Regions from separate parts of the Kitasatospora sp. NPDC004745 genome, predicted to be linked through region 2. Evidence: riboswitches for the same ligand, from Rfam matches in the RefSeq annotation. Region 2 holds a riboswitch; the other holds the start of a gene.
What was found. A riboswitch is a leader RNA that binds a small molecule or an ion and turns the genes downstream of it on or off. The one in region 2 is predicted to bind cyclic di-AMP.
Positions count from the first base shown of each region.

Region 1 (4,379 bases), on a different contig from region 2:
GTCCGTCATGAGTCTGCCCACCGACGACGCCCCGGTGCCCGAGCCCACCACCGCCGAACGGGTCCACAGCCTCCTCGCCGCGACCTCCTCGCTCACCGTCCGCGCCCTCGGCGAGCACCACGACCTGGACACCCCGGTCTCCGTCCACGGCTCCCGGCTGCGCCTGCGCGCCCCGCTCGGCTCCCCGCTCTCCACCGCCGCCGCGCGCGAGACCGACGGCCTCGCGGTCGTGCTCGACGTCACCGACGTCTCCCCCGTCGCCGTCCGCGACCGGATCCGCGCCCGCCTCACCCTGGCCGGCCGGCTGCACCTGGCCCACCTCGCCGACGACGGCATCAGCGTCCACCTGCGCGTGGACGTCGCCCACGCCGTCCTGTCCACCCCGTACGGCACCGGCGCCCTCACCGCCGCCGACCTCGCCCACGCCGCGCCCGACCCGCTGGCCCGGTACGAGGCCGCACTGCTCACCCACCTCGCCGACGACCACGCGGACGCCGTCGCCGTCCTCACCCGGCTGCTCGACCCGGCGCTGCTCGCCGGGCGGCCGGACGTCCGGCCGCTCGCCCTGGACCGGCACGGCCTGGTGCTGCGCCTGGACCACCCGCACGGCCACCGCGACGTCCGCCTGGTCTTCCCCGAACCCGTCGCCGACACCGAGGAGTTCGGCCAGCGGGTGCACGAGCTGCTGAACGCCGCGGAGCAGGGCCTGCCCGTCCACCGGCTCTGAACCCGCAGCCCGGCGAACGGCACCCGGCGAACGGCACCCGACAGGCGGCAGGCGGCGGACGCCCCCGGGGCCGACGTCACACCCCCGGCGCCGTCCGCCCGTTGCGCGCGCCGGCGCCGGAAGCGGAGACGCACCGGGAACGCCCCCGGGAACGGCGGCGGAAACGGCAGCGGCCGGCCCGGCTCGCGAGGGAGGTCTCGCGAGCCGGGCCGGCCTGGGCGTGTCCCGCGCCCATGTCCGCCGTTGCGGCGATCACCCGGTCGAGCGGTCACCCGACATGACCATCCCGGAGGATCGTTTCGCCCCGCATCAGCGGTAGTCCCGAAGGGCCCGTCCGGCGGGACCGGGCCCTCGACCCGTCAGGGTCAGAGAGCGACGCCGTGCGCCCGCAGGTAGGCGACCGGGTCGATGTCCGAGCCGTACTCGGAGCCGGTGCGGATCTCGAAGTGCAGGTGCGGGCCGGTCACGTTGCCGGTCGCACCGGAGAGGCCGATCTGCTGGCCGACGGTGACGGCCTGACCGATCGACACGCCGATCGAGGAGAGGTGCGCGTACTCGGCGTAGTGGCCGTCGGCGAGCTTGATCTCGACCTCGTTGCCGTAGGCGCCACCGTTGCCGGCCTTCACCACGACGCCGTTGGCGACGGCGCGCAGCGGGGTGCCGGTGGAGGCGACGAAGTCCTGGCCGGTGTGGTGGCCGGAGGCCCACATCGAACCGGCCACGCCGTAGGCGGTGCCCAGCTTCGGGTTGGCCAGCGGGGCGACGAAGCCCGAGGTGCTGGCGGCGGCCGGGGCGGCGGTGACGGCGGCGGCCGGCTTCGGGGCCGCGGTCTGCACCTGGGTCTGGACCGGGGCGGACGGCTTGGCGGCCTCGGTCTTGGCCTGCACCTGGGCCTTCGGCTTGGCCGGGGCGGCGGGCTTGGCCGGGGCGGCCGGGGCGGCGGGCTTCGCCGGGGCGGCGTCCGCGGACGGCGCGGCGTGGCCGGCGATCGAGAGGTGCTGACCCGGGAAGATCAGGTTCGGGTTGCCGCCGACGACCGAGCGGTTGTGCTCGTACAGCGCCTGCCAGCCACCGTCGACGTGCTTGGCGTCGGCGATCTTCGACAGGGTGTCACCGCTGACGACGCGGTAGCTCTCGGCCTGGGCCGGGGCGGTGACGGGAGCGGCGGCCGGGGCGGCCGGCTTGGCGTCGACGCTGGTGGCGCCGGTCCAGGTGGAGCTCTGCGCGGCCGGGGCGGCCGGGGCGGTGTGCGCCTGGGCGCTCACGGCGGCCACGAGCGGAAGGGCGAAGGAGACCCCGGTGACCGCGGTGGCGATGCCGATGCGGGCGGCGCGGGGCAGGGCGATACGACGAGCCTGAGCAGGCATGGAAGTTTCCTCTCCGACGCCTGCGAGGTGAGCTGTCGGGTTCGGGCTGGAGTTGCCCGGCCGCATGCGCGGCTTCACCCCAAGCCGGCCCTGGGATCCGGTACGCGAAGCGCGTGCCGATCCCGGTCCGGCGACTTACCTGTGGGTCCCCCGCTCCTGCCGTACAGAGTTCAGTTCGAACCACCGGGCAGCGGCAGGATTCGGCGTTCCACCCGGCGGATCCGTCCGGACTGGCCGGGCGGTCGCTGAACTAAAACCCATCCGTCCGGGTGAAGCAATGTCGATCTCTTGAACGGACAACCATCCCCGCCGGGGCCGTGACACTCCGAATGATCGGCTGCACCGTGCGTGCACAATCCATTCACCCGGCGCCACTGATCCACGACGCTGCGCCGATCCCGCCACCGCTGCGCGACCGTTCGCTCACGCACCGCACACCGTCGACACACCCCCCGGTGACCCTTGTCACGCGGGCCCCGCGGGGCGCAGGATCGGGCCGTGGCCACCTCCGCGGCCGGCACCCTGCGCCTGGGCACCGCGCAGGGACGCTGGGTACTCCTGGCAACCGTGCTCGGCTCCAGCATGGCGATGCTCGACGGCACCGTGGTGAACGTCGCGCTGCCCCGGATCGGCACCGACCTCGGTGCCTCCCTCGCCTCCCTGCAATGGACCCTGAACGCCTATCTGCTGACGCTCGCCGGGCTGATCCTGCTCGGCGGCGCGCTCGGCGACCGGTACGGCCGGCGCCGGGTGTTCCTGATCGGGGTGGTCTGGTTCGCCGCCGCCTCGGCGGCCTGCGCCGCCGCCCCCACCATCCAGGTGCTGGTCGCGGCCCGCGCCGTGCAGGGCATCGGCGGCGCGCTGCTCACCCCCGGTTCGCTCGCCATGCTGCAGGCCGTCTTCCACCCGGAGGACCGCTCGGCGGCGGTCGGCCTGTGGTCGGGGCTCGGCGGCGTGTCGGCGGCGGTCGGCCCGTTCCTCGGCGGCTGGCTGGTGGACGGCCCCGGCTGGCGGTGGATCTTCCTGCTCAACCTGCCGCTGGCGGCCGCCGTCGTCGCGGTCGGCGCCCGGCACGTCCCGGAGAGCCGGGACGAGAGCGCCACCGGTCGCTTCGACGTCCTCGGTGCGCTGCTCGCCGCGCTCGCCCTCGGTGCGCTCACCTACGCGTTGACCGCCGCCGGGGAGGGCCTCTCCCCCGCGGTCTGGTTCGCCGGAGCGGTCGGGCTGGTGCTCGGCGCGGCCTTCCTCACGGTCGAACGCCGCGCCGCCGAGCCGATGCTGCCGCTCGGCCTCTTCTCCTCCCGGCTGTTCACCGCCGTGAACCTGGTCACCCTGTGCGTCTACGCGGCGTTCAGCGGGGTGTTCTTCCTGCTGGTCGTGCAGCTGCAGATCGTCTCGGGCTTCTCCCCGCTGGTCTCCGGCCTCGCCCTGGTCCCGATCACCGTGCTGATGCTCACGTTCTCGGCGCGCGCCGGGCGGCTGGGCAAGCGGATCGGCCCGCGGATCCCGCTGACCGTCGGGCCGCTGTTGTGCGCCGCCGGGGTGCTGCTGATGCTGCGCATCGGCGCCGGCTCCACCTACTGGGCCGACGTGCTGCCGGCCGTGACGGTGATGGGCTGCGGGATGACCCTGCTGGTGGCGCCGCTGACCGCGACGGTGCTGGCCGCGGTCGAGGTGCGGCACGCGGGCATCGCCAGCGGCGTCAACAACGCCGCCGCCCGCGCGGCCGGTCTGCTCGCGGTCGCCGCCCTGCCGGCGCTCGCCGGGCTCAGCGGCGACGCCTACCGGGTGCCGTCCGCGGTGGACTCCGCCTTCCACACCGCGATGCTGATCTGTGCCGGTCTGCTCTGCGCCGGTGGGCTGACCGCCCTCGCCACCGTCCGCGGAAACGTGCTCGCGCCGGAGGACCACCCCGTCGCCGAGCCGGACTGCGCGTGGACCTGCGGCACCACCCCGCCGCTCGACCCGGGCCACGTGCACACGGACGAGGGCCCCGCCACCGGAACGGCGGCGGGGCCCTCAGCGGGCTGAGGCGACGTCAGAGGATGTCGCCCGGCGCGTACTTGGCGGCCTCCGGGTAGGCGGCGGCGACGGCCTCCACCTGGCGGACGACCTCGGCGACCTGGGCACCGGCCGCACCGGTGAAGGAGAGCCGGTCGGCCAGCAGGGCGTCCAGCGCGGCCCGGTCCAGCGGGATCCGCTCGTCGGCGGCCAGGCGGTCCAGCAGCTCGTTCTCCCGGGCGCCGGCACGCATCGCCAGCGCGGAGGCGACGGCGTGCTCCTTG
Region 1 is NZ_JBIALK010000017.1:34,669-39,047, reverse strand. Features, by position in the region: gene ACFYUY_RS25170 (DUF2470 domain-containing protein) at 8-727, shown strand; gene ACFYUY_RS25165 (peptidoglycan DD-metalloendopeptidase family protein) at 1,093-2,094, opposite strand; cyclic di-AMP (ydaO/yuaA leader) riboswitch at 2,097-2,280, opposite strand; gene ACFYUY_RS25160 (MFS transporter) at 2,593-4,125, shown strand; gene purB (adenylosuccinate lyase) at 4,133-4,379, opposite strand, start outside.
Region 1: another riboswitch for cyclic di-AMP. It lies ahead of ACFYUY_RS25165 (peptidoglycan DD-metalloendopeptidase family protein); the one in region 2 lies ahead of ACFYUY_RS06070 (NlpC/P60 family protein).

Region 2 (4,379 bases):
GAGCCGCTGCTGGACCTGCTGCTTGCCCTCGGCGAGCGAGCGGCGGGCCTGTTCCAGTTCGGCGAGCTTGCCGGAGGTCTCGGTGCGGCGCTGGTCGAGCCGGCGCTGGCGGGTGACCAGCTCGTGCAGGGTCTCCTGCTGCCGCTCGGCGGCCTGGTCCAGGGTGCGGGCCCGGGTCAGGTAGCCCTCGGGGTCGGTGGAGAGCATCAGCTGGACGGTCTGCGCCAGGCCGCCGCCGCGGTACTCGGCGCCGGCCACGCTCGCCAGGTCGCCGCGCAGCTGGTTGAGCTGTTCCTGGCCGACGGCGATCTCGCCCTGGAGGACGGTCGTCTCGCCCTGGAGGCGCTGCTGGGCCTCCAGCGCGGCGTTGTACCGCTCGGACGCCTGCTCGGCCTCGTCGTAGAGCTGTTCGACCTGCGCCTTGACGTCCTTGCGGCTGGGCGGCTCGGGCGCCCCGGGGGCGGCCTGGGCACTGCCGCCGGTCGTGACGCCCAGGGCGGTGGTGGCGGCCGCGGTCAGCACCAGCGCACGGGCGAGCAGTTGGGAACGGCGGTGCACGGGCATGGCGGCGGCGGCTCCAGTCCTGCGGCACGGCCCCGCCGCCGCACCCGGTGGGCGGTCCTGGAAGCGGGAGTCCGGTGGCAGACGTTAGCGAGTCCGGGCAAGCGAGTCCAAACCCCTCCGGACCCGAATATTCGACCACCAATCGGACATCCGTCCGTGCCCGATGGAAAAGCCGCAGGCCCGGCCCTCCGTGACGGAGGGCCGGGCCCGGGTGCTCCGGAGTGGGGATCAGACCCGCACGATGGAGGCCAGCGGCATGTTGGAGACCGCCTCGTAGCGCACCGACGCACCCGGCTTGGGCGCGTGCAGCACCTGGCCGTTGCCGGCGTAGATCCCCACGTGGTGGGCGTCGCTGTAGAAGATGAGCAGGTCGCCGGGCTGCGCCTGGGAGAGGTCGCTGCCGATCCGGGTGCCGGCACCGGCCTGCTCCTGCGAGGTCCGCGGGAGCGACACGCCGGCCTGGTTGAACGCCCAGACCATCAGGCCCGAGCAGTCGAACGAGCTGGGGCCGGTGGCGCCGTAGACGTACGGCGAGCCGACCTTGGTGGCGGCGATGGACAGCGCCGCGGCACCGCGGGAGCTGCCGGCGGCGACCGGCTTGGGGGCGGGCGCCGAGGTGGTCGGGGCGCTCAGGTCGGTGCGGTTGCTGTCCCGCGAGGAGCGGTCGGCGGCCTGCTGCGCGGCCTGCTGCTGGGCGGCCTTCGCGGCGGCGTCGGCCTTGGCCTTGGCCTCGGCGGCGGCCTTCTCCTCGGCCGCGCGGAGCGCCTGACGCTCCTGCTCGGTCAGCGTGTTGAGGAGGTCCTGCGCGGCCTTGAGCTTGCCCTGGACCTCGTCCTTGGCGGCCTTCAGCTGCTGAGTGGTGGTCTCCATCTCGGCGAGCTTGCCCTGGGCCTCGGTGCGCACCTGGTCGAGCTTGCGCTGCTCGTCCTGGAGCTGCTTCAGCTGCCCCTTCTGGGTGTCACCGGCCTGGTTCAGCGTGCCGGCCTGGTTGAGGAAGTTGTCCGGGCTCGCGGAGAACATCAGCTGGACGGTCTGGGATATGCCGCCGTTGCGGTACTGCTCGCCGGCGATCTCGGCCAGGCCGCCCTGCAGGTCGGTCACCTGCGCCTGCTGCCGCGCCACCTGGTCCTGCAGGCCGGTGACCTGCTTCTGCAGCTCCTGCTGCTTCTCCTGGGCGGCGTTGAGCTTCTCGGTGGCGACCTCGGCCTGCTCGTTGAGCTGGTCGACCTGCTCCTTGACCTGGTCCTTGGTCGGCTGCGGGTCGGCGTGGGCGCCGGACTGCGCGGACAGCGCGACCGCCGCGGCGGCGACACCGGTCAGGATCGACACCCGGGCGCGGCCGGCGGGCTTGGGACGACGATGGGACGCCACGAAGGCGGGCTCCTTCTTCCTACGTCCGCCTACCGGGTGAGCTGACGGGTTCGGGCCGGAAGCGGGCCCTACGGCGCCTCACGGCCGTTCCACCGGCCGACCTGACGCCGATTCACCCCGGAGGAACGTGGTTCCCCGGCTCCGCTCCACAGCGCCCCCGACCACTGGGCTCCCCGCCGGGCGACCCTTCGGCCTGCCCCGCTGCTTCGCGAACTCGACGGAAACCACCGCCGCCACCCTGGCTGGGCGATCGACAGTGCGGTGGTTCGAGGCACGACCCTAGTAACTGAACCGTGATCCGTTCAAATCCTTGTCAGAAAAAAGATGGAAGAAGACCCAAGTTCATTTGTGAATATGACCGATGGTGATCACCACCGCACGCAAAGCTGATCGGCTTTCACCGCAAGGCCGTTCAGGAACCCGGGGCGCGCAGAAATCCGAACGCCACCCCCGGTCGGGAGTGGCGGGGATCACAGGGCCGGCGACGGCCCCGCGGTGGCTGTCCCGCCGTCAGACCCGGCGGATGGTGTTGATCGGCATCGCGTCGGCCTTCATCACCTTCACCACGTCACCGGTGTGCGGGGCGTGCACCACCATGCCGTTGCCGATGTACATCCCGACGTGGTGCCGGTCGCTGCCGTAGATCACCAGGTCGCCCGGCTGGGCCTGGTCCAGCGAGGGCACCCGGGTGCCGACGTTGCCCTGCTCCTGCGAGGTGCGCGGCAGCGAGACGCCGGCCTGGGCGTACGACCAGACCATCAGGCCCGAGCAGTCGAAGGTGGTCGAGCCGGTGGCGCCCCAGACGTACGGCGAACCCTGCTTGCTCATCGCCTTGGCGACGGCCACGGCCGCGTACCCGCTCGCGGGCGGCAGGCTGCTGAGGTCGACCCGGTCCGCGCCGCGCGAGGCCCGGTCGTCCTGCGCCTGCTGGGCGCGCAGCGCGGCCCGCTCGGAGGCGCTGAGCGAGTTCAGCAGGTCCTGGGCGGCCTTGAGCTTCTGGTTGACGTCCGACTTGGCCTGGTTCAGGTCCTTGGTCGTGGAGTCCAGCGAGGCCAGCACGGCGGCGGCCTCGGCCTTCTCCTGGTCCAGCCGGCGCTGCTGGTCCAGCAGCCCCTTGAGCGCCTCGGCCTGGCTGGTGCTGGCCTGCTGGACGCTGGAGGCCTTGTCCAGGTACCCGGACGGGTCGGAGGAGAGCATCAGCTGGACGGACGGGTCGATGCCGCCGGTGCGGTACTGCTCGCCCGCCACCTCGGCCAGGCCCGTCTGCAGCTGGGTCATCTGCTCCTGGCTGCGGGCCACCTGGTCCTGCAGCTGGTCGGCCTGCTTGCGGAGCTGGTCGGACCGCTCCTTGGCGCCGTTGTACTTCTCGGCCGCCTGCTCCTGCTCCTGCTGGAGCTGGTCGATCTGCGCCTTGACGTCCGTCTTGTTCGGCTGGGGCGCGGCGTGCGCGGCCACCTGGGCGGAGAGGGCGACCGCGGTCGCAGCAGCAGCGGTGAGCACGGAGACCCGCGCGCGGCTCGGCTGCTTGGGACGGCGGTGGGAGGCCAAGGACCGGCTCCTTCTTCCATCGGCCTCACCCGATCAGGTGAGAATCCGGAAAATAGGTTTGACGCCAGACCCTAGTGAAGATCCAAGGGATTTTCCACTCCCCCGATGGCGTGAACTCCACCCTCCCGCTGACTTCACGAGATCCCCACACCACCCCGAACCGGTCGCTGACCAGCCGTCATCCCGCCCGGGCGGGGTTCAGGGCCGCGCCAGGCGGTTCAGCAGCAGCACCGACGCCACCGGGCGTGCGCCCGCCTTCCGCACGCCCTCGGCCACCTCGCGGTCGGTGGACACCACCACCACCGGACGGCCCTGCGGCTCGGCCCGCACCAGACGCCGGATCAGCTCGTCCGCCGTCTCGCCGGTCCGGCTGAACCGCACCCGCACCCCGCGCGGTGGCGCCATGATCACCGGGACGTCCAGGTCCTGCCCGTCGAACACGCAGGTGACCTCCGCCTGGGTGCGCTGGGCGAGCATCGCCAGACCGCCCAGCAGCCGCAGCCGCTGCTGCTCGAGCGGCAGCGTCGGATAGCCGGTCTTCGTCACGTTGTAGCCGTCCACCACCAGGTGCACCTGCGGGATCGCCAGCAGCTGGTCCAGCAGCGCCGGGTCGTCCTCGGCCAGGCCGCGCCGGGCCACGTCGTGCGGCGAGGCCGACCCGGGCACCACGGCCTCGACCAGGTCCGCTGGCCGGATCTGCGAGACCGGCAGCGCCAGCTCCCGCTGCAGCCCCTGCGCCGACTGCAGCACGGTGTCCAGCAGCAGCCGCAGCCGCATGTCCTCGACGCTGCGCCCCTCCCGGGCCGACCGGCGCGCCTGCTCGGCCGAGGTCTCCAACTCGCCGACCCGGTGCCGCAGGCGGCGCGCCTCGGTCTCGGCGGCGCCGCGCTCGGCGG
Region 2 is NZ_JBIALK010000002.1:543,218-547,596, reverse strand. Features, by position in the region: gene ACFYUY_RS06075 (NlpC/P60 family protein) at 1-564, opposite strand, end outside; gene ACFYUY_RS06070 (NlpC/P60 family protein) at 793-1,935, opposite strand; cyclic di-AMP (ydaO/yuaA leader) riboswitch at 1,946-2,099, opposite strand; gene ACFYUY_RS06065 (NlpC/P60 family protein) at 2,446-3,483, opposite strand; gene ACFYUY_RS06060 (NYN domain-containing protein) at 3,682-4,379, opposite strand, start outside.